Regions from separate parts of the Metapseudomonas furukawaii genome, predicted to be linked through region 1. Evidence: predicted binding sites of a transcription regulator. Region 1 holds the regulator's gene; each other region holds the start of a gene.

Region 1 (6,910 bases):
TCCCTGTCCACCCTGCTCAAGGTGCTGCAGGCGCTGTTGCAGGAGCAGGTGCCGGTGCGTGACATCCGCACCATCGCCGAGGCCATCGCCAACGTCGCGCCGAAGAGTCAAGATCCCGCCGCGCTGGTGGCGGCGGTTCGCGTCGCGCTGTCCCGTGCAATCGTCCAAGGCATTGTGGGACTAGAGCCGGAGCTGCCCGTGATCACCCTGGAGCCCAGGTTGGAACAGATATTGCTCAATAGCCTGCAGAAGGCCGGACAGGGTTCGGAAGATGGCGTTCTCCTCGAACCCGGAATGGCCGAGAAGCTGCAGCGTTCACTGGTGGATGCGGCGCAGCGCCAGGAAATGCTCGGCAAGCAGGCCATCCTGCTGGTGGCCGGGCCGATCCGGGCGATGATGTCGCGCTTCGCACGGCTGGCCGTACCGACCATGCACGTGCTGGCCTACCAGGAAATACCGGACAACAAGCAGGTCACCATCGTGGCCACTGTGGGACAGAACTAATCGAGGTCTACGGCCATGCAGGTCAAACGCTTCTTCGCCGCCGATATGCGTCAAGCCATGAAGCTGGTGCGGGATGAACTGGGCGCGGACGCCGCCATCATCGGCAATCGTCGCGTCGCCGGTGGTGTCGAGCTGACCGCCGCCCTGGACTATCCCATGCCGGCGCCGGCGCCGAGCAAGCCCAACCCGGCCCTCGAGGCCGAGCTGCGCAAGACCCAGGCCCGCATCGCCCAGGCCCAGGCCGATCTGGCCGTGCGTGCCGAGGCCGATGCCGCCAAGGACCGTCAATTGTTCGCCGCGCGCCCGCTGACCGCCGTCGAGCCGGAACTGCCGGAAGAGGCCCTGTCGGCCGCCCTGGGCCGTCCGCGTGCGGTGGCGCGCCCGGTGGAGCCGGTGGCCGCGCCGAAATCCTCCGGCGTCGACCAGGCCGCCCTGGATGCCATGCGCTTCGAGCTGAGCGGGCTGCGCGAGCTGATCGAAGTCCAGTTGGGCTCCATCGCCTGGGGCCAGATGCAGAGCCGTCGTCCGCAGCAGGCCAGCCTCTGGCGTCGCCTGCAGCGCATGGGGCTGCCGGCCGAGCTGGGACGCGCCCTGCTGGACAAGGTGGCCAAGGTCGACGAGCCGCGCCAGGCCTGGCGCATGGTTCTGGCCCACCTCGCCCACGCCATCCGTACCCCCAAGGTCGAGCCCCTGGAAGAGGGCGGTGTGATCGCCCTGGTCGGCCCGGCCGGCATGGGCAAGACCACCACCCTGGCCAAGCTGGCGGCGCGCTATGTGCTCAAGTACGGCGCCCAGAGCGTCGCCCTGGTCAGCATGGACAGCTTCCGCATCGGTGCCCAGGAGCAGATCAAGACCCTCGGCCGGATTCTCAACGTGCCGGTGACCCTGGTGGATCCGGGCCAGTCCCTGACCCAGGCGCTGGCGCCGTTGGTGCGCAAGCGCGTGGTACTGATCGACACCGCCGGCCTGCCCACCAACGATCCGGCGCTGACGATGCAGCTGGAGGCACTGGCGAGCCGGGCGATAAATGCGAAGAATTACCTGGTGATGGCCGCCACCAGCCAGAGCCAGGTGCTCAAGGCGGCCTATCACAGCTACAAACGTTGCGGCCTGGCCGGTTGTGTCATCACCAAGGTGGATGAAGCGGCCAGCCTCGGTGAGGCATTGGGTCTGGCTATCGGCCAGCATCTCCCGGTAGCCTATCTGGCCGACGGGCCGCGAATCCCGGATGATCTGCAGGTTCCCCGCAGCCACCAGTTGGTGAGCCGTGCGGTCAGCCTCCAGGCACCGGAGGACCCGAGCGAGGAAGCCATGGCCGACCTGTTCGCCGGGCTCTACCAGAATCCGGCGCGTCGCGCCGGTTGACGAATTTTTCGAGCCGCCCTGGAGTGGGCGGTGCTAGGCAGCCAAGTGGCCCAAGGCAAGGTATTTCAAATGGGTAGTATGCATCCCGTACAGGTGATCGCGGTGACCGGCGGCAAGGGCGGCGTCGGCAAGACCAACGTGTCGGTGAACCTTTCCCTGGCGCTCGCCGATCTCGGTCGCCGCGTCATGTTGCTGGACGCCGACCTGGGTCTGGCCAACGTCGACGTGCTGCTCGGCCTCACCGCCAAGCGCACCCTGGCCGATGTGATCAATGGCGAATGCGACCTGCGCGACGTGCTGTTGCAGGGGCCGGGGGGCATCCGTATCGTCCCGGCCGCTTCCGGCACCCAGAGCATGGTGCAGCTCTCGCCCATGCAGCACGCCGGCCTGATCCAGGCGTTCAGCGATATCAGCGACAACCTCGATGTGCTGGTGATCGACACCGCCGCAGGGATTGGCGACTCGGTGGTCAGCTTCGTCCGCGCGGCGCAGGAAGTCATAGTGGTGGTCTGCGACGAGCCCACCTCCATCACCGACGCCTACGCGCTTATCAAGTTGCTCAACCGCGATTACGGCATGAGCCGCTTCCGGGTTCTGGCCAACATGGCCCACAGCCCCCAGGAAGGGCGCAACCTCTTCTCCAAGCTGACCAAGGTGACCGACCGCTTCCTGGATGTCGCCCTGCAGTACGTGGGCGCCGTCCCCTACGACGAGTCGGTGCGCAAGGCGGTACAGAAGCAGCGCGCGGTCTATGAGGCCTTCCCGCGCTCGAAGTGCTCGCTGGCCTTCAAGGCCATCGCGCAGAAGGTCGACAGCTGGCCGCTGCCGGCCAATCCGAGAGGCCACCTGGAGTTCTTCGTCGAGCGTCTGGTCAGACAGTCGCCCGCGGAAACGCCCGTATGACACCCGCTACTGGACTGCGTATGTACGGCAAGACACAGGCAAGGGATTCGCAACATCAGTTGATCGAGCGCTACGCCCCCCTGGTCAAGCGCATCGCCTATCACCTGCTCGCGCGCCTGCCGGCCAGCGTGCAGGTGGAAGACCTGATGCAGTCCGGGATGATCGGCTTGCTCGAAGCCTCCAAGAAATACGACGGCACCAAGGGTGCCAGCTTCGAAACCTACGCGGGCATCCGCATTCGCGGCGCCATGCTCGACGAGGTCCGCAAGGGCGACTGGGCACCGCGTTCGGTGCACCGCAACACCCGTATGGTGAGTGACGCGATCCGCGTTATCGAGGCGAGAACGGGGCGTGACGCTAAAGATCAGGAAGTTGCTGCCGAACTTGGATTGAGTCTCGAAGACTACTACGGCATCCTGAGCGACACCTTGGGCAGCCGCCTGTTCAGCTTCGACGACCTGTTGCAGGACGGCGAGCATGGCGGCGTGCGCGAGGACGCCGGTTTCACCCAATTCTCACCCTCCCATGATCTGGAAGAAGAACGCTTCCAGGCCGCGCTGGCCGATGCCATCGCGAACCTGCCGGAGCGTGAGCGCCTGGTGCTGGCGCTGTATTACGACGAAGAACTGAATTTGAAGGAAATCGGGGAAGTGCTGGGGGTCAGCGAGTCGCGGGTCAGCCAATTGCACAGCCAGTGCGCCGCACGCCTGCGTGCGCGTCTCGGCGAGTGGCGCGCGCGCTGAACGGCACACCGCTTCCAGATTTGAACGGCGCCCGGCAAGAGGGGCGTTTGAGGACTGTACGGAGGTCGACTTGGACAAGAACATGAAAATCCTCATCGTTGACGATTTCTCGACGATGAGACGCATCATCAAGAACCTCTTGCGCGATTTGGGTTTCACCAATACCGCCGAAGCGGACGACGGCACCACGGCGCTGCCGATGCTCCACAGCGGCAACTTCGACTTTCTCGTCACCGACTGGAACATGCCCGGCATGACCGGCATCGACCTGCTGCGCGCCGTGCGGGCGGATGAACGCCTGAAGCACCTGCCAGTCCTGATGGTGACCGCGGAAGCCAAGCGCGACCAGATCATCGAAGCGGCCCAGGCCGGCGTGAACGGCTATGTGGTCAAGCCCTTCACCGCCCAGGTCCTGAAGGAAAAAATCGAGAAGATCTTCGAGCGGGTCAACGGCTGATGCCGGCCGCGAGGGCACCATGGACCAGAAAGAACCCCTGCTGGGAGACTTCGAGTCGACCCTGAAAGACCGTGCGCGGGAATTGGTGGACAGCCTGGAGAAAGGCAATTTCACCGACGCCGTGCAACTTATCCAAGAACTCAACCAGGTCCGGGATCGCGGCCTGTACCTGGAGGTCGGCAAGCTCACCCGCGAGCTGCATAACGCCATCGTCAACTTCCAGATCGACCCGCGCCTGCCCCATGCCCAGGAAGTGTCGCAGATCGCCGACGCGACCGACCGGCTGGGCTACGTGGTGCACATGACCGAGAAGGCCGCCAACCGTACCATGGACCTGGTGGAGGAGAGTGCGCCATTGCTCAACGGACTCAGCGACGAAGCCCTGCAGCTGCGCGAGCAGTGGGGACGCTTCATGCGCCGGGAAATCGGCGCGGACGGATTCCGCGAGCTGGCCCGTCGCGTCGACCAGTTCCTGGCGCGCAGCCAGCGTGATACCGACGCACTCTCCGGCAAGCTCAACGACATCCTGCTGGCGCAGGATTACCAGGACCTCACCGGCCAGGTGATCAAGCGCGTGACCCAGCTGGTCACCGAGGTGGAGAGCAATCTGGTCAAGCTGGTGCTGATGGCGAGCCAGGTGGACCGTTTCGTGGGTATCGAGCACGACCACAATGCGTTGCGTGCCGAGGCCGACAAACAAAAAGACACCTCCAGGGGTGAAGGTCCGCAGATGAATGCCGATAAACGGGAAGACGTGGTGTCCGGTCAGGACGACGTCGACGATCTGCTATCCAGCCTTGGTTTCTAGGGAGCGCTCATATGAGCTTCGACGCCGATGAAGAAATCCTCCAGGACTTCCTGGTAGAGGCCGGCGAGATTTTGGAGCAACTGTCCGAGCAATTGGTCGAGCTGGAAAGCCGCCCGGACGATATGGACCTGCTCAATGCGATCTTCCGTGGCTTTCACACCGTCAAGGGCGGCGCTGGCTTCCTCCAGCTCAACGCCCTGGTGGAGTGCTGCCACATCGCCGAGAACGTTTTCGACATCCTCCGCAAGGGCGTACGCCGTGTGGACGCCGAGCTCATGGATGTGGTGCTGCAAGCCCTGGATACCGTGAACGAGATGTTCAGCGAGGTGCGCGAGCGCAGCGAGCCGACGCCCGCTACGCCGGAGTTGCTGGCGGCGCTGTCGCGCCTGGCGGAGCCCGCCGGCGCGGAGCCCGCGCCCCAGGCTGCCGAACCGGCAGCGGTCGTGGCCGCGGAGCCGGCTCCGGCACCGGTCGCGGTCGTGTCCGGCGAATCCTCGATGGATATCTCCGACAGCGAGTTCGAGCAGTTGCTGGACGCCCTCGGCGACAGCGACGCCATCGCCGCTGCGGTGGCGAAGGATGCGAGCGACGAGATCAGCGACGACGAGTTCGAGTCCCTGCTGGACCAGCTGCATGGCAAGGGCAAGTTCTCCGGTGCGGTCGAGTCCGAGGTCGCGGTGTCCGCCCACGCGTCCGCCCCGGCCTTGGCCATTCCGGTTGGCGCCGGCGCTGGCGACGACATCAGCGACGACGAGTTCGAAGCCCTGCTGGACCAGCTCCATGGCAAGGGCAAGTTCAATGGTGCTGCTGAGCCCGCCGCCCCGGTGAAGTCCGAGGCGCCCGCCGTGGTCCCGGCCGCCGCCGAGGGTGGTGGCAATATCACCGACGACGAGTTCGAGGCCCTGCTGGACCAGTTGCATGGCAAGGGCAAGTTCTCCGGCGCCACCGAGGACCCCGTGGCGACTGCGGCGCCGACTCCCGTGCCGGCCGCCAGCCGCCCGGCGCCCGTACCCGCTGCCAAGCCGGCTCCGAAGGCCGAACCGGTCGCGCGTCCGGCTGCGCCCGCCGCCGGCAACGGCGCGGCTGGTCCGGCCGTGGCCAGCGAAGCGGAAACCACGGTGCGTGTCGATACCGCGCGCCTGGACGAGATCATGAACATGGTGGGCGAGCTGGTGCTGGTGCGTAACCGCCTGGTTCGCCTGGGCGCCAACAGCGGCGACGAGTCCATGGCCAAGGCCGTGTCCAACCTGGACGTGGTCACCGCCGACCTGCAGACCGCCGTGATGAAGACCCGGATGCAGCCGATCAAGAAGGTCTTCGGCCGCTTCCCGCGCCTGGTCCGCGACCTGGCGCGCAACCTCAAGAAGGAAATCAACCTCGAGCTGGTGGGCGAGGAGACCGACCTGGACAAGAACCTGGTGGAGGCCCTGGCCGACCCGCTGGTCCACCTGGTGCGCAATGCGGTCGACCACGGCATCGAGTCCCCCGACGAGCGCGAGGCCGCCGGCAAGCCGCGTACCGGTCGGGTGGTCCTGTCCGCCGAGCAGGAGGGCGACCACATCCTGCTGATGATCACCGACGACGGCAAGGGCATGGACGCCGCCGTGCTCCGCGCCAAGGCGGTGGAGAAGGGCCTGCTGGACAAGGACGCCGCGGATCGCCTCACCGAGCTGGAGTGCTACAACCTGATCTTCGCCCCGGGCTTCTCCACCAAGACGGAGATTTCCGACGTCTCCGGCCGTGGCGTCGGCATGGACGTGGTGAAGACCAAGATCTCCCAGCTCAACGGCACCGTGAACGTGTTCTCGCAGAAGGGCGCAGGCTCGAAGATCGTCATCAAGGTCCCCCTGACCCTGGCGATCATGCCCACCCTGATGGTGATGCTGGGCAACCAGGCCTTCGCCTTCCCGCTGGTCAACGTCAACGAGATCTTCCACCTCGACCTGTCCCGCACCAATGTGGTGGACGGCCAGGAAGTGGTGATCGTGCGCGACAAGGCGCTGCCGCTGTTCTACCTCAAGCGTTGGCTGGTCCGCGATGCGGCGGTGGAAGAGCAGGGGGAAGGTCACGTGGTGATCCTTTCCGTGGGCACCCAGCGAATCGGCTTCGTCGTCGACCAGTTGGTGGGCC
Region 2 (6,910 bases), 3.1 Mb from region 1:
GGCGGGCTGCCGTTGCCCATCGAGGAACTGGTCATCTGCAACGGCGCCCTGGAAGCCCTGAACCTCTGCCTGCAGGTGGTGACCCGCCCGGGCGACCTGGTGGCTATCGAGGCGCCGGCCTTCTATGCCAGCCTGCAGGTGCTGGAGCGGTTGAAGCTGAAAGCGGTGGAGATCCCCGTGCACCCCCGCGAAGGCATCGACCTGGAAGTGCTGGAGGACCGCCTGGAGCGGCTGCCGATCAAGGCCTGCTGGTTCATGAGCAACTTCCAGAACCCGCTGGGGGCGAGCCTCCCGGAAGAGCGCAAGCGCCGCCTCGCGACCCTGCTGGCCCGGCACCAGGTGCCGCTGATCGAGGATGACGTCTACGCCGAGCTGTATTTCGGCCAGCACGCGCCCAAGCCGGTGAAGGCGTTCGACAGCGAGGGGCTGGTGATGCACTGCAGCTCCTTCTCCAAGAGCCTGGCCCCAGGTTACCGGGTGGGCTGGGTGGCCGGCGGGCGCTACGCCGGACAGATCGAGCGACTGAAGCTGATGACCAGCCTCTCCGCCTCGGTCCCGGCCCAGGCGGCCATCGCCGACTACCTGCAGCACGGTGGCTACGATCGGCACCTGCGCAAGCTGCGCTACGCCCTGGAGAGCCAGCGCAACGCCATGCTGGCGGCGGTGGCCAGGCACTTTCCGGAGGAAACCCGGGTCAGCCGCCCGGAAGGCGGCTATTTCCTCTGGGTGGAGTTTCCCGAACAGGTCGACTCCCTGCGCCTGTTCCAGCTGGCCCTGGCCCAGGGGATCAGCATCGCGCCCGGTCCCATTTTTTCCGCGACACGGCGTTTCGGCCATTGCGCACGACTCAATTATGGGCATCCCTGGAGTCTCGCCAGTGAACAGGCGATGGAAACTCTGGGCCGTATTATCCGTTCACTTCCCGGCACCAACTGAAGTAGACGAAGTTCACTTCTTTCGCTCTGAACGGTGATTCCCCCAATGGAGCTTTTCGTTGGGGTTGTTATACTTTGCAATGTTCTTTTCGGGATTCCAGTGCAATCGACTGCGAACCCCGGATCTCTCGCAGGGTCTTTCTGTAATGCGTAAGGAAAGCACCCGTTAGTTGCGAACCAAGAACTTTGTCCTACAAGAAGGCCGCGCCGACGGCCTCGACGGGCGAACGACGCTATGGAGGCAAAGGCCTCTGGATCGCCCTTTCCTGACAAGACCATTGATCTATAGAGACGGATATACCACGTGACGAAAGACGAACTGCGTGCCGAACTCGAGCGCCAGGCGAAGCGTTACAAGGATGTTTACGGTGGGGAAGTCACCACCTATGTCGCTCAAAGGGAGCCTGAACGCAAACCCTGGCGCAAGAAACCCAGCCTGCTGGACAAGAGTTTCGAAAGAGAGATCGAAAAGATCGAAAAGGAGCTCAATCGGGAAGCGCCCTGACAAGATGTCGCACCTTGTTCCTTTGTGAAGCGCTCTTATTGATTTGCGACAACTCCAGTGTGACTGAGCGAAAACCGCTCGACGTCCGGGTCTGGGCGGCGAGCGGTTTTCTGGCATAATCGCGGCCCCTTCATGAGCCAGTCACATAACCTTCATGTTCGATCTATTCAGCGGGCTAGATGCCTGGCTGGTGCTGAGCCTCTGTCTCGCCCTGGCATTCGTCCTGACATTCGAATTCATCAACGGTTTCCATGACACCGCCAACGCGGTCGCCACGGTCATCTATACCAAGTCCATGTCGCCCTACCGGGCGGTGTTCCTCTCGGGGATCTTCAACTTCCTCGGTGTGCTGCTCGGCGGCGTCGGCGTGGCCTACGCCATCGTCCACCTGCTGCCGGTGGAACTGCTGATCAACGTGAACACCGGACATGGCCTGGCCATGGTGTTCAGCCTGCTGACCGCCGCCATCGCCTGGAACCTGGGCACCTGGTACTTCGGTATCCCGGCCTCCAGTTCCCACACCCTGATCGGTTCGATCCTCGGCGTGGGCCTGGCCAATGCGATCCTCACCGACGTCCCCCTGGGCGAAGGCGTGAACTGGGGCAAGGCCATCGACATCGGCCTGTCGCTGATCTTCTCCCCGGCCGCCGGCTTCATGGTCGCGGCCCTGCTGCTGCTCAGCCTGAAATGGCTGTACCCCGTCTCGAAGATGCACAAGACCCCGGAAACCCGGAAGGAACTGGACGAGAAGAAGCACCCGCCCTTCTGGAACCGCCTGGTACTGGTGCTTTCCGCCATGGCGGTGAGCTTCGTGCATGGTTCCAACGACGGCCAGAAAGGTATCGGCCTGATCATGCTGGTACTGATCGGTATCGTGCCGGCCAAGTTCGTGCTGGACCTGAACAGCACCACCTACCAGATCGAGCGTACCCGCGACGCCGCGACCCACCTGAGCCAGTTCTACCAGCGCCATACCGACACCCTTGGCGAGATGCTGGCGCTGGGCCGTGGCAACGGTGGCGAGATGCCCAAGCTCTACCGCTGCGATCCGAAGCAGACCGAGCCGACCATCGCCGCCCTGCTGAAGACCCTGGAAGGCGTCTCCAACTACAGCGACCTGAGCGAAGAGAACCGCATCGAGGCCCGCCGCTACCTGCTCTGCCTGGACGACACCGCGAAGAAGGTCGGCAAGCTGTCCAGCCTGCCGGCACGCGAGAAGGCCGACCTGGAGAAGCTGCGCAAGGACCTGACCGCCACCACCGAGTACGCGCCCTTCTGGGTGATCCTCGCCGTGGCGCTGGCCCTGGGCATCGGCACCATGGTGGGCTGGAAGCGCGTGGTGCTCACCGTCGGCGAGAAGATCGGCAAGCAGGGCATGACCTATGCCCAGGGCATGAGCGCCCAGATCACCGCCGCCTGCGCCATCGGCATGGCCAACATCTACAGCCTGCCGGTGTCCACCACCCATGTGCTGTCTTCCGGCGTCGCCGGCACCATGGTGGCCAACCGCAGCGGCCTGCAGGGCGGCACCATCCGCAATATCCTGATGGCCTGGGTACTCACCCTGCCCACCACCATCCTGCTGTCCGCCGGCCTGTTCTGGCTGGCGATCACCTTCATCGTCTGATCAGGACGAGAACGAAGAAGGGCGCCATGGGGCGCCCTTCTTCGTTTCAGGATGGCGAAACCTTCGTCAGCGACGCTTGCCGCCCCCGAGCAGGGAACCCATCAGCCCCCTCACCAGTTGCCGTCCCAGCTGGTTGGCGGCCTGGCGCACGGCGGTCTTCATCGCCTGGCTGGCGAAGGTGCCCAGCAACTCGCCGGCCAGATCGCCGATTCCGGACTGACTGGCCGTCGGCTTGCCCGGCGTCTGCTCCGGCTCGCCCACGGGCGCCTGGGCCGCCCGGGCGGTGAGCATTTCGTAGGCGGACTCGCGGTCGACCGGTTTGTCGTAGCGCCCGGCCAGGGGCGAGCTGCGCACCAGCGCCGCGCGCTCGGCGGCGTCCAGCGGCCCGATACGGGATTGGGGTGGCGCGATGGCGACCCGCTGAACCATGGCCGGGGTGCCCTTCTCTTCCAGGGTTCCCACCAGGGCTTCGCCGATACCCAACTCGGTGAGCACCTTGAGGGTGTCGAAATCCGGGTTCGGCCTGAAACCGTCGGCCACCGCCCGCAGGGATTTCTGCTCCTTGGCAGTGAAGGCCCGCAGGCCGTGCTGGATACGCAGGCCGAGCTGGGCCAGCACATCGTCCGGCAGGTCGCTGGGCGACTGGGTGACGAAGTAGACGCCGACGCCCTTGGAGCGGATCAGCCGCACCACCTGCTCCAGGCGTTCCTGAAGGGCCTTGGGCGTATTGGTGAAGAGCAGGTGCGCTTCGTCGAAGAACAGCGCCAGCACCGGCTTGTCGGCATCGCCCCGCTCCGGCAACTGCTCGAACAGCTCCGCCAGCAGCCAGAGCAGGAAGGTGGCGTAGACCTTGGGGGCCTCGTGGACCAGCCGACTGGCATCCAGAAGATGGATGCGCCCACGGCCGTCGCGGTCGGGCTGGAGGATGTCTTCCAACTGCAGGGCGGGCTCGCCGAAAAGCGCCTCTGCGCCCTGCTGTTCCAGGGTCGCCAGGCGACGCAGCAGGGCCTGGGCCGAGGCACCGGCGAACAGCGCACGGTCCTCGCCCAGCAACTCGGGGTGATCCTTGAGGTGGTTGAGCAGCGCCTTCAGGTCCTTCAGGTCGAGCAGCAGCAGGCCCTCGCGATCCGCCACCTGGAAGGCGGCGTAGAGTGCCGCCTGCTGGCTGTCGGTCAACTCCAGCAGGTTGCCCAGCAGCAGCGGCCCCATCTCGCTGAGGGTGGTTCGCAGGGGATGGCCCGACTGGCCCGCGACATCCCAGAGGCTGACCGGATAGGCCTTGGGCGAATGCCCCAGCCAGGGCATCGACGCGATGCGCTCGGCCACCTTGCCCCGGGGATTGCCGGCGGCGCCCAGGCCGCAGAGATCGCCCTTGATGTCCGCCGCGAAGACGGCGACACCGGCATCGCTGAAGGCTTCCGCCAGGCGCTGCAGGGTGACCGTCTTGCCGGTCCCGGTGGCGCCCGCGACCAGACCGTGACGATTGGCCAGTTTCATCGCCTGCGCGACCGCTTCGCCTTGCGGATCGGCGCCTAGGATCAGGGAGAGATCTTCGGGCATTTTGCCCTCCTCGAATTAAAGCTTTCTGGGGTTCCCGCCGATAGATAAACCGACGTTTTCGCTCGGCTTTTTCAGCACGCGAGTGCCACGAAAAGACTGATGCCTGACCTAACCGGACGCAAGCAAACATGATCAAAAACCTGCGGTTCAGCCACAAGATTCTGCTTGCCGCCTCGCTGGTGGTAATAGCAGCGTTCTCGCTGTTCACCCTGTACAACGATTATCTGCAAAGGAATGCGCTCCGTAACGACCTGGAAAACTACCTGCAGGAAATGGGGGATGTGACCGCCAGCAACATCCAGAACTGGCTCTCGGGCCGGATCCTGCTGGTGGAAAGCGTGGCCGAATCCCTGGCCGCCAACCCCTCGGCCGAGGCGGTGCCCGGCATCCTGCAGCAGCGGGCCCTGGCCTCCACCTTCGCCTTCACCTACTTCGGCAGCCAGGACGGCCAGTTCACCATGCGCCCGGACAGCGCCATGCCCGAAGGCTACGATCCGCGCACCCGCCCCTGGTACCAGGGCGCCAAGACCGCCGGCGGCACGACCCTCACCGAGCCCTATGTGGACGCGGCCACCGGCCAACTGATCATGACCATCGCCACGCCCGTGCAGTCCCTGGGCGTGGCGGGTGGCGACCTCAGCCTGGAAACCCTGGTGAAGATCATCAACGCCCTGGACTTCGACGGCATGGGCTACGCCTTCCTGGTCAGCGCCGACGGCAAGATCCTGGTCCACCCGAACAAGGACCTGGTGATGAAGAGCCTGCGCGACGTCTTCCCGCAGAACACGCCGAGCATCAGCACCGGCTTCTCCGAGGTGGAACTGGACGGCGCCACGAACATCCTCACCTTCGCCCCGGTCAAGGGCCTGCCGACGGTGAACTGGTACATCGGCGTCGCCGTGGAGAAGAGCAAGGCCTACGGCATGCTCACCGAGTTCCGCACCTCCGCCCTCATCGCCACCGTAATCGCCGTGGTGCTGATCATCCTGCTGCTGGGCATGCTCATCCGCGTGCTGATGCAACCCCTGCACACCATGGGTCGCGCGATGCAGGACATCGCCCAGGGTGAAGGCGACCTGACCCGCCGCCTGGCGATCCACGCCCAGGACGAGTTCGGCGAGTTGGCCAGCGCCTTCAATCGCTTCGTCGAACGCATCCACGGCTCCATCCGCGAGGTGTCCTCGGCCACCGGCCAGGTCAGCCAGGTGGCCCGACTGGTGCTCAGCGCCTCCAACTCGTCCATGAGCAACTCCGACGAGCAGGCCAACCGCACCAACAGCGTGGCCGCGGCCATCAACGAACTGGGCGCCGCCGCCCAGGAAATCGCCCGCAACGCCGCCGACGCCTCCCACCAGGCGTCGTCCGCCCGCACCCTGGCGGAAGACGGGCGCCAGGTGGTGGAACGCACCATCGGCGCCATGAACGAGCTGTCCACGAAGATCCGCGCCTCCTGCGGCAATATCGAGACCCTGAACAGCAAGACGGTGAACATCGGGCAGATCCTCGAGGTCATCAAGGGCATCTCCGAGCAGACCAACCTGCTGGCGCTGAACGCCGCCATCGAGGCCGCCCGCGCCGGTGAGGCCGGTCGTGGCTTCGCCGTGGTGGCGGACGAGGTGCGCAACCTCGCCCATCGCACCCAGGAATCGGCCCAGGAAATCCAGAAGATGATCGAGGAGCTCCAGGTGGGGGCCCGCGAAGCGGTGGAGACCATGACCGAGAGCCAGCGCTACAGCGAGGAAAGCGTGCAGATCGCCAACCAGGCCGGCGAGCGCCTGGGCAGCGTGACCCAGCGTATCGGCGAGATCGACGGCATGAACCAGTCGGTGGCCACCGCCACCGAGGAGCAGACCGCCGTGGTGGACTCGCTGAACATGGACATCACCGAGATCAACACCCTGAACCAGGAAGGCGTGGAAAACCTCCAGGCCACCCTGCGCGCCTGTGCCGACCTCGACCAGCAGGCCGCGCGCCTGCAGCAACTGGTAGGCAGCTTCCGCATCTGAGGCGGCAGTCCCCCGGATGGAAGAAAGGCGCCCTAGGGCGCCTTCTTCTTGTCCTCCCGCTCGCGCCGCATCCGCTCCCAGAGCGCCTCGGCACCGGGGAAATCGGTGCCATGCTCCTCGCTCAGCTCGTCGGGGTCGTAGCGACGGACACAACCCTCTCCCAGGGTCGGTGGTGGCGTGGCGGTGGCGCGATCGAGGGGATCGGACATGAGCGGATTCCTCAGACTTCCGGCGGCTGGTCGCGCTCATGCTGGGCGAAGGCCTTCACCGCCCGCAA
Region 3 (6,910 bases), 2.4 Mb from region 1:
GTATTGGTGTTGCGCGTGCGTCCGGACAAGGTCACCGGGCTGCACCGCGTGGAGGAGGCGCCCCTGCATCACATCCCGACGCCGGACAACATGACCAGTTCGCCGCTGGTGGCGGCGCTGGACCCTCGTGTGGATGAGAAGGATGTGCATGATCAGATGCAGAACGGCGACGTTCCGCCGCCCGTGGACGAGCCTGCCAGGGACGGGGGCGAACAGCCGCAGCCTGAAAAATAGTGGCCCAATGCCAGAGGCTTTTTGCCCAATGATCGGGCGGAGCGGCTAACCGAGCTCCACGCCCAGGGATCACCCTGGTGCCTCAAGGAGGATCAGGTCATGACGTTGAGCATCACCCTGCATCTGCTGGCCAGCCACCCGCGGGCCAGCACCTTTCATCCCCGGTTGCTGCCGGTGCTGGGGGAGGAGGGGGTGAGCCGGCTGCACCGACAGCTGGTGGCGCGTCTCCTCAATCTCCCGCCCCTGGGCTTCAGCGAGCGGATCGTCTGGGTCGATGACGAGCTGGACGAGGTCCTGACCGCATTAGCCGAAGACAATGACTGGATGGTGGTGGGGCAGCCCGTGGGCGACCTGGGGGAGAGGATGCGGCGCATCGCCGCTCTCGGCCTCTCGGAGAGCGATGCCGTGGTGCTGATCGGCCAGCATTGCCCGATGCTGGATGCCGACTACCTGACGGCCGCCTGCGAAGCCCTGGATCACCATCATGCGGTGCTGGGACCGACCGAGGATGGCCGGTACGTGCTGCTGGGGTTGCGCCAGCTCGATCCGCGCCTGTTCGAGTCCATGCCCTGGGACAGCGGGCATCTGCTGGAGCTTACCTGCGAGCGACTGCAGGAGCTGGACTGGCAGCATGGCCTGCTGCCTGCGCTGTGGGTGCTGGACGACCCCGGGCACCTGCCGCGCCTGGGGCGACTGGGCATCAAGCTCGGGATCGCCTGAGCTAGAACAGGTCGTCCTTCTCGAAGCGCCTTGCCTCGCGCTGCAACTGGTAGACGAACCGCTCCACGTTGCGCTGGACCAGGCCGCTCATCTTGTGGAAGCGAACGCCGACGAAGCTGAGGCCGAGTTTCTCGTCGAAGTTGAAGTGGCGCAGTTCGACTGGCGTGACGATCGGACCTATGGGCATGCGTGCAGAAAATCGCTCATAGACCTGGCCCGCCTGCAGCCGGCCCGACAGGTCGCCCTCGAAGCGCAACTTGCAGCCGGTGGCGGAGATATCCAGCATCACGCCCTTGATGGGCGCCTTGAGCTTGTCGCCATCCAGTTCGACGGGGACCAGTTGGGTTTGCTTCAGCGGAGCCCGGAAGGCGTTGCGGCGCTGGTGGTAGGTGACCTCTTCCGGCAGGTAGCACCAGTAACAGCGGTTGCCGCCGTGTTCACCGATGGTGGTGGGTTGCAGGCATTCCCAGGCGATCCGCACACCGTCGCGGAAACCCTCGACCCTGAAGGGTTCGTTGTTCCTCAGGAAGCGTTCCCCGTCATTGGGGATCATTTCGTCCAGGGCGATCAGTCCGCGCTCGCCGTTCACATCCACCAGGTAGCTCTGGAAGCGTTGGTTGCGCTCGTAAAAGGTGATGATCAGCGGGTCGTGGTTCTGTTGAAGCAGACGAAGGTTGGCCAGGATCTCCACCGGTGCCCTGAGCACCTGGGGAGGCTGGGGGCCGTTCTCTTCGTGAAATGCGTTGGACACGGTCCAGGGCTCTCCGAACACAAAGCGGATGTCGCGAGGCATCGTCGTCCCCGCGCATTTTTGTAATTGAGGTGTCAGGCCTGGCTGAGCGGGCGCTGCTGGCCGATTCTAGCCGTAGCCCCACGGCTGTCATAGAGGCCGGGTGTGTCGCCGCCGCGAAGAATACCGAGCATGCCCCCCACCGAGGCGCGGTTGGCGCGGATCAGTCGACCATTGCGCTCGTTGGCGGTCTGGCAGCGCTCCAGGAGTTCCGACAGCGCATCGCTGCTTTCCAGCAGTTCCGGGCCATCCTGTGGCAGTCGTGCGGCAAGTTGTTCGAGGCCGGCCCGGTCGGCACTCAGCTCGAGGCTGGCCATGAGCTGGCCGCGCTGGCGACCGTGCTGTTCGAGTTGGGCGAGGAGGGGCTGTTTCTCGGCGAGGAGGCTTTCGAGCCGCGCGAGGTCGCGCTCTCCGAGGGCCTCGAATTCTTCGTCCATCAGCTCAAGCAAACGCTGGGCGTGGCCGATATCGTCGTTGAAGAGTTGGAGCAGGTTGATGTCTTGCATACGTGCTCTGGGGATGGGCGTCCAAGTTCCCCAGCGCCGCCCGTGGACTAGCGCTGGGATTCGAAGTTCAGCAGCTTGCTGGCCACGCGCTTGGCGTCGACCTGGTAGGAACCGTCGGCGATGGCCTGCTTGAGCTTTTCAACGCGCTCCTTGTCCACCACGGGCACATCGCGCAGTTTTTCTCCGGCCTTCTGCAGCACCTGAGCTTCGCTGCTCAGCTGCACGGATTCTCCGCTCTTGGCAGCCGGAGCCTGCTCGCCGGTGCTCTGGGTGGCAGGTGCCTGGCCGCTGGTGACGGTTTCGCTCTTGCCGGCCTGGGTGCTGCCGGTACGCCCTGTACTGGTGGGCGTGGGGCCGTTATTGAGCCGGTTGAAGTCGATAACCATGATGCTGAACCTCGGACGCTAGTTGGACGCTTACCGTTCTATCGGCCCTGTCCGGGATAACTTTAGAAAATTCTTTGGCACGGGCTGAGTGTAGAAAATCAGGCCCGCCGGGCGCCAGCGGAATCATGCCTACATCTCCACCTGAACCTGTCCGGGCGCCGTTACCCGGGCGCGGATCACCCGTCCCGAGCTGAGGTTTCGAACCCGGATCTGCTCGCCCGGTGCGCCGTTGGCCAGGGCCTCGCCCGGCATCCGGACATTGATGGAAGTGCTGGCGGCACTGATCACCACATGATCCCCCTTGCTCACCACCTCCGCCTGCTGCAGGTGAAGCGGGGCCAGCACCTGGTCGGCCACCAGGGCCCGGGTGGTCTTCTGGCCCAGCACCTGCTCAGTGGCGGTGAGGAAACCCTGGTTGAGGGTGCCCACGTCGCGCTCCGCCACGGTGACGTCCGCAGGCTGCACAGGCACCCCGCGACGCAGCGGGCGAGTCACCACCACCACGTCCCGGTACAGCCTCACGTGCGCCGGCACGTACACCGTCCAGGGGGCGCTGCCGTCGCAACGAATGCGCACCGTCACTCGTCCCAGCGGCTGGGCGGGGCTTTCCAGGTTCGCCGTCAATTCCTTGTCGCATTGTGCGAGGCGCAGCCGTGGATCCAGGCGGCTGACCTGGATTTCGCTGCGTCCCTGGATGTTGCTCCGTTGCAGATATTCTTCCACCGTGTATTCAAGAAAGCCCTCGGTTGTGCCGATAAGGATCTCAGGCGACGTCACAGAGGCGGTTGACGCAGGGCTGTAGCCTAGACAGCACAAAGCGGGTAAAACAGCCGCAAGCAAATTGCGGCGTTTTGCCATCAAGTGTCGGAAAAGCGTCGTCAGGGTGTTCATGCAATTTTCAGAAGCAAGGCTCGTGCCGCCTGCTAGTCTCCTCGGGAATTCCTTGCCCAACGGCGATGGACTTCACCTGGGGCCTGAGCTGGACCGGGCGTTCAATGGCTTACAGGAGTCTGGTCATGGCCGGTGTTTTGGATTCGGTTAACCAGCGTACCCAATTGGTCGGGCAGAACCGCCTCGAGCTGCTGCTGTTCCGCCTCGACGGAACCCAGCTCTACGGGATCAACGTCTTCAAGGTGAAGGAGGTGCTGCAATGTCCCCGCCTCACCCTGATGCCCAAGTCCAGCCCGGTGGTGCGTGGGGTCGCGAATATCCGTGGGGGGACCATTCCTATCCTCGACCTGTCCATGGCGACCGGTCGCAGGGGCCTCGATGACCTGAAGAACAGCTTCGTCATCATCACGGAATACAACACCAAGGTTCAGGGTTTCCTGGTGCGTTCGGTGGAGCGCATCGTCAACATGAACTGGGAAGAGATCCATCCGCCACCCAAGGGCACCGGTCGCGACCACTATCTGACGGCGGTGACCCGGGTCGACAAGCAACTGGTGGAGATCATCGACGTCGAGAAGATCCTTGCCGAGGTGGCTCCCACGTCCGAAGTGGTGTCCGAAGGCGTGGTGGATATCGAGACCCAGAGCAAGGCCGTCAGCAAGCGTGTACTGATCGTCGACGACTCGTCGGTGGCCCGCAAGCAGGTGATGCGGTGCCTGGAAACCGTCGGTGTCGAGGTCGTGGCCCTGAACGACGGGCGCCAGGCCTACAACTACCTGCGTCAGATGGCGGAGGACGGCAAGGCGCCGGAGCAGGAGTTGCTGATGATCGTCTCCGACATCGAGATGCCGGAAATGGATGGCTACACGCTGACAGCGGAGATCCGCAACGATCCTCGCATGCAGAAGGTGCACATCCTCCTGCATACTTCGCTATCGGGCGTGTTCAACCAGGCGATGGTGAAGAAAGTGGGCGCGGATGATTTCCTCGCCAAGTTCAAGCCGGACGACCTGGCCGCCCGAGTGGTGGAGCGTATCCGGGCAACGGACGGGGGCTGAGTTCAGCCCCCTGACATGGAAATTGATTGGCGAGGCGCCCCTAGTGTCTTCAGGCAATGTGGATTTCGAGCAGTTCCGGGTTTTCCTGGAAAAGTCCTGCGGCATCCTGCTGGGTAGCAACAAGCAGTACCTGGTCTCCAGCCGGCTCAACAAGCTGATGGAGCAGAACGGCATCAAGACCCTGGGGGAGCTGACCCAGCGAATCCAGGGTCTTTCCCGTGGCGGCCTGCGCGAGCAGGTGATCGACGCCATGACCACCAACGAAACCCTCTGGTTTCGCGATACCTACCCCTTCGAGGTGCTGAAGGGGCGCGTGCTGCCCGAGCTGATCAAGGCCTACCCGAACCAGCGCCTGCGCATCTGGTCGGCGGCGAGTTCGTCGGGGCAGGAGCCCTTCTCCATTTCCATGGCGATCGACGAGTTCGAGCGGACCAACCTGGGCCAGCTCAAGGCCGGCGTACAGATCGTCGCCACCGACCTTTCCTCCTCCATGCTGGCCGCCTGCCGTTCCGGGGAGTACGACAGCCTGGCCATGGGTCGGGGCCTGTCCCAGGAGCGCCTGACCCGTTACTTCGACCCGAAGGGGCCAGGCCGCTGGGCGGTGAAGCCGGCGATCCGCAGCCGCGTGGAGTTCCGTCCGCTCAACCTGCTGGACAGCTATGCGGCGCTCGGCAAGTTCGACATCGTCTTCTGCCGCAACGTGCTGATCTACTTCTCCGCCGAAGTGAAGAAGGACATCCTCACCCGCATCCACGCCACCCTGAAACCCGGTGGATACCTGATTCTCGGTGCGTCGGAAGCGCTCAATGGCCTGCCGGATCTGTACCAGATGGTCCAGTGCAGTCCGGGGATCATCTACAAGGTGAAATGAAAGAGGGAGGCCTGGCGCCTCCCTTCGTTCGTGAGCCGTTCCCTTCGCGAGCAAGCTCGCTTGTATGTCGTAAGGTGGGTCTGTCGGGGGTGGAGGGACTGAGCTCGCTTCTGCAAGACAGACGGTAGGAGAACTCCCCCACTCCTGGCTCACGACAAGCGCCGATAAGGAATCCATCGACTCGAGTAGCCGCTCGAGATCGACCATATCTGCAAGCCTGCGCACAGGTGAGCCCCCCGACAGACTCATTCATCTTGTCGGCCGGAATCGCACATGACAACCCAATCCCCCATCATCGGCATCGACGTGGCCAAGGACAGCCTGAGCCTGTATCGCGCCGACCTGGACCAGTACTGCACCCTGGACAATGACGCCCGCAGCATCCGCGCCTGGCTGAAGACGCTCCCCGGCGACTGTGCCTTGGCAGTGGAAGCCACCAGCACCTATCACGTGCAGCTCGTCGACCTGGCCCATGCGCGTGGTCATCGCCTCTATGTCATTGATGGCTATCGCCTGAGCAATTACCGCAAGGGCATCGGCGGCCGCATCAAGACCGACGCCAGCGATGCCCGTCTACTGGCCCGTTATCTGGCCCACGAACAGGCCCAACTGCGGGTCTGGCAACCCGCCGGCAAGGCTTACCGGCTGCTGCAAAGCCTGCTGCGACGCCGGGCGACGCTGATCCGCAGTGCCACGGCGCTGCGCCAGAGCTTTGGCCATGACACCCAGTTCAAGGTGTCGATGAAAGCGGCGCTCAGCTCCCTCAAGCGCCTGGAGCAGCGCCTCGATCAGGACATTGCCCAGGCCTTGAAGGACGCTGGCCTAGCCGAGCAGGCCAAGCGTTGCCGGGCCATTGAAGGCATCGGCCCGCTAACCGCAGCAGCCCTGAACATGGCCTTTCAGCGTGGCCCCTTCCGCAACAGCGACGCCTTCATCGCCTTCCTGGGCCTGGATGTGCGCGCGAAGGAATCGGGGCGCTACAGCGGACGCCGCAAGTTGAGCAAACAGGGCGATCCGGAGGTCCGGCGGCTGCTACACAATGCCGCCATGGCCGCCAGTCGCACCAAAGCTTGGCAGAAGCTCTATCTGGGCTACCTGGAGCGTGGTCTGAAAAAGACCGAAGCCCTGACCATCCTGGCACGGAAACTGGCTCGAATTGCCTTCGCCCTCATGAAGACCCAGCAGCCATATCGGTCACCAACCTGTACGGCGGGGTAGACATAGAATCTCCTACAGGCTGGCTCGCACGATGGCGTAGAGCGAAGCGAAACCCATCGAGACTGCGGATTCGTAGGAGCCGGCTTGCCGGCGAATGACAGGGGCCAGTTCGCGAGCAAGCTCACTCCTGATATGGATTGACCTGTCAACTCTGGGTCTATTCTTTCGTTTTGTTCTTCTCCGCCAGTGGCTTCGGTTCAGGGGGTGGAGGGCGATTAGGCGACGGTGGATCACTC

Evidence for each region. Region 1 encodes FliA, which starts transcription of late flagellar genes. Its sites were predicted from a motif close to CTAAAGTTTNNNNNNNNNNNGCCGNTAA; they were not measured.
Region 2: the regulator FliA is predicted to act here: its motif matches at 4,644-4,671, upstream of KF707C_RS05785 (methyl-accepting chemotaxis protein).
Region 3: the regulator FliA is predicted to act here: its motif matches at 2,675-2,702, upstream of flgM (flagellar biosynthesis anti-sigma factor FlgM).

Annotation. Positions count from the first base shown of each region.
Region 1 covers NZ_AP014862.1:4,348,862-4,355,771, reverse strand. The annotation lists gene flhA (flagellar biosynthesis protein FlhA) at 1-504, shown strand, start outside; gene flhF (flagellar biosynthesis protein FlhF) at 520-1,869, shown strand; gene fleN (flagellar synthesis regulator FleN) at 1,939-2,772, shown strand; gene fliA (RNA polymerase sigma factor FliA) at 2,769-3,515, shown strand; gene KF707C_RS20110 (chemotaxis response regulator CheY) at 3,598-3,972, shown strand; gene KF707C_RS20105 (protein phosphatase CheZ) at 3,992-4,780, shown strand; gene KF707C_RS20100 (chemotaxis protein CheA) at 4,792-6,910, shown strand, end outside.
Region 2 covers NZ_AP014862.1:1,244,276-1,251,185, reverse strand. The annotation lists gene mapR (GntR family transcriptional regulator MpaR) at 1-936, shown strand, start outside; gene KF707C_RS05800 (hypothetical protein) at 1,240-1,440, shown strand; gene KF707C_RS05795 (inorganic phosphate transporter) at 1,595-3,067, shown strand; gene KF707C_RS05790 (helicase HerA-like domain-containing protein) at 3,134-4,627, opposite strand; gene KF707C_RS05785 (methyl-accepting chemotaxis protein) at 4,756-6,633, shown strand; gene KF707C_RS29435 (hypothetical protein) at 6,666-6,842, opposite strand; gene KF707C_RS05780 (CBS domain-containing protein) at 6,854-6,910, opposite strand, start outside.
Region 3 covers NZ_AP014862.1:1,904,783-1,911,692, forward strand. The annotation lists gene KF707C_RS08840 (MFS transporter) at 1-234, shown strand, start outside; gene KF707C_RS08845 (TIGR04282 family arsenosugar biosynthesis glycosyltransferase) at 334-954, shown strand; gene KF707C_RS08850 (flagellar brake protein) at 956-1,705, opposite strand; gene KF707C_RS08855 (flagella synthesis protein FlgN) at 1,780-2,250, opposite strand; gene flgM (flagellar biosynthesis anti-sigma factor FlgM) at 2,298-2,636, opposite strand; gene flgA (flagellar basal body P-ring formation chaperone FlgA) at 2,766-3,527, opposite strand; gene KF707C_RS08870 (chemotaxis protein CheV) at 3,653-4,585, shown strand; gene cheR (protein-glutamate O-methyltransferase CheR) at 4,629-5,456, shown strand; gene KF707C_RS08880 (IS110 family RNA-guided transposase) at 5,730-6,674, shown strand.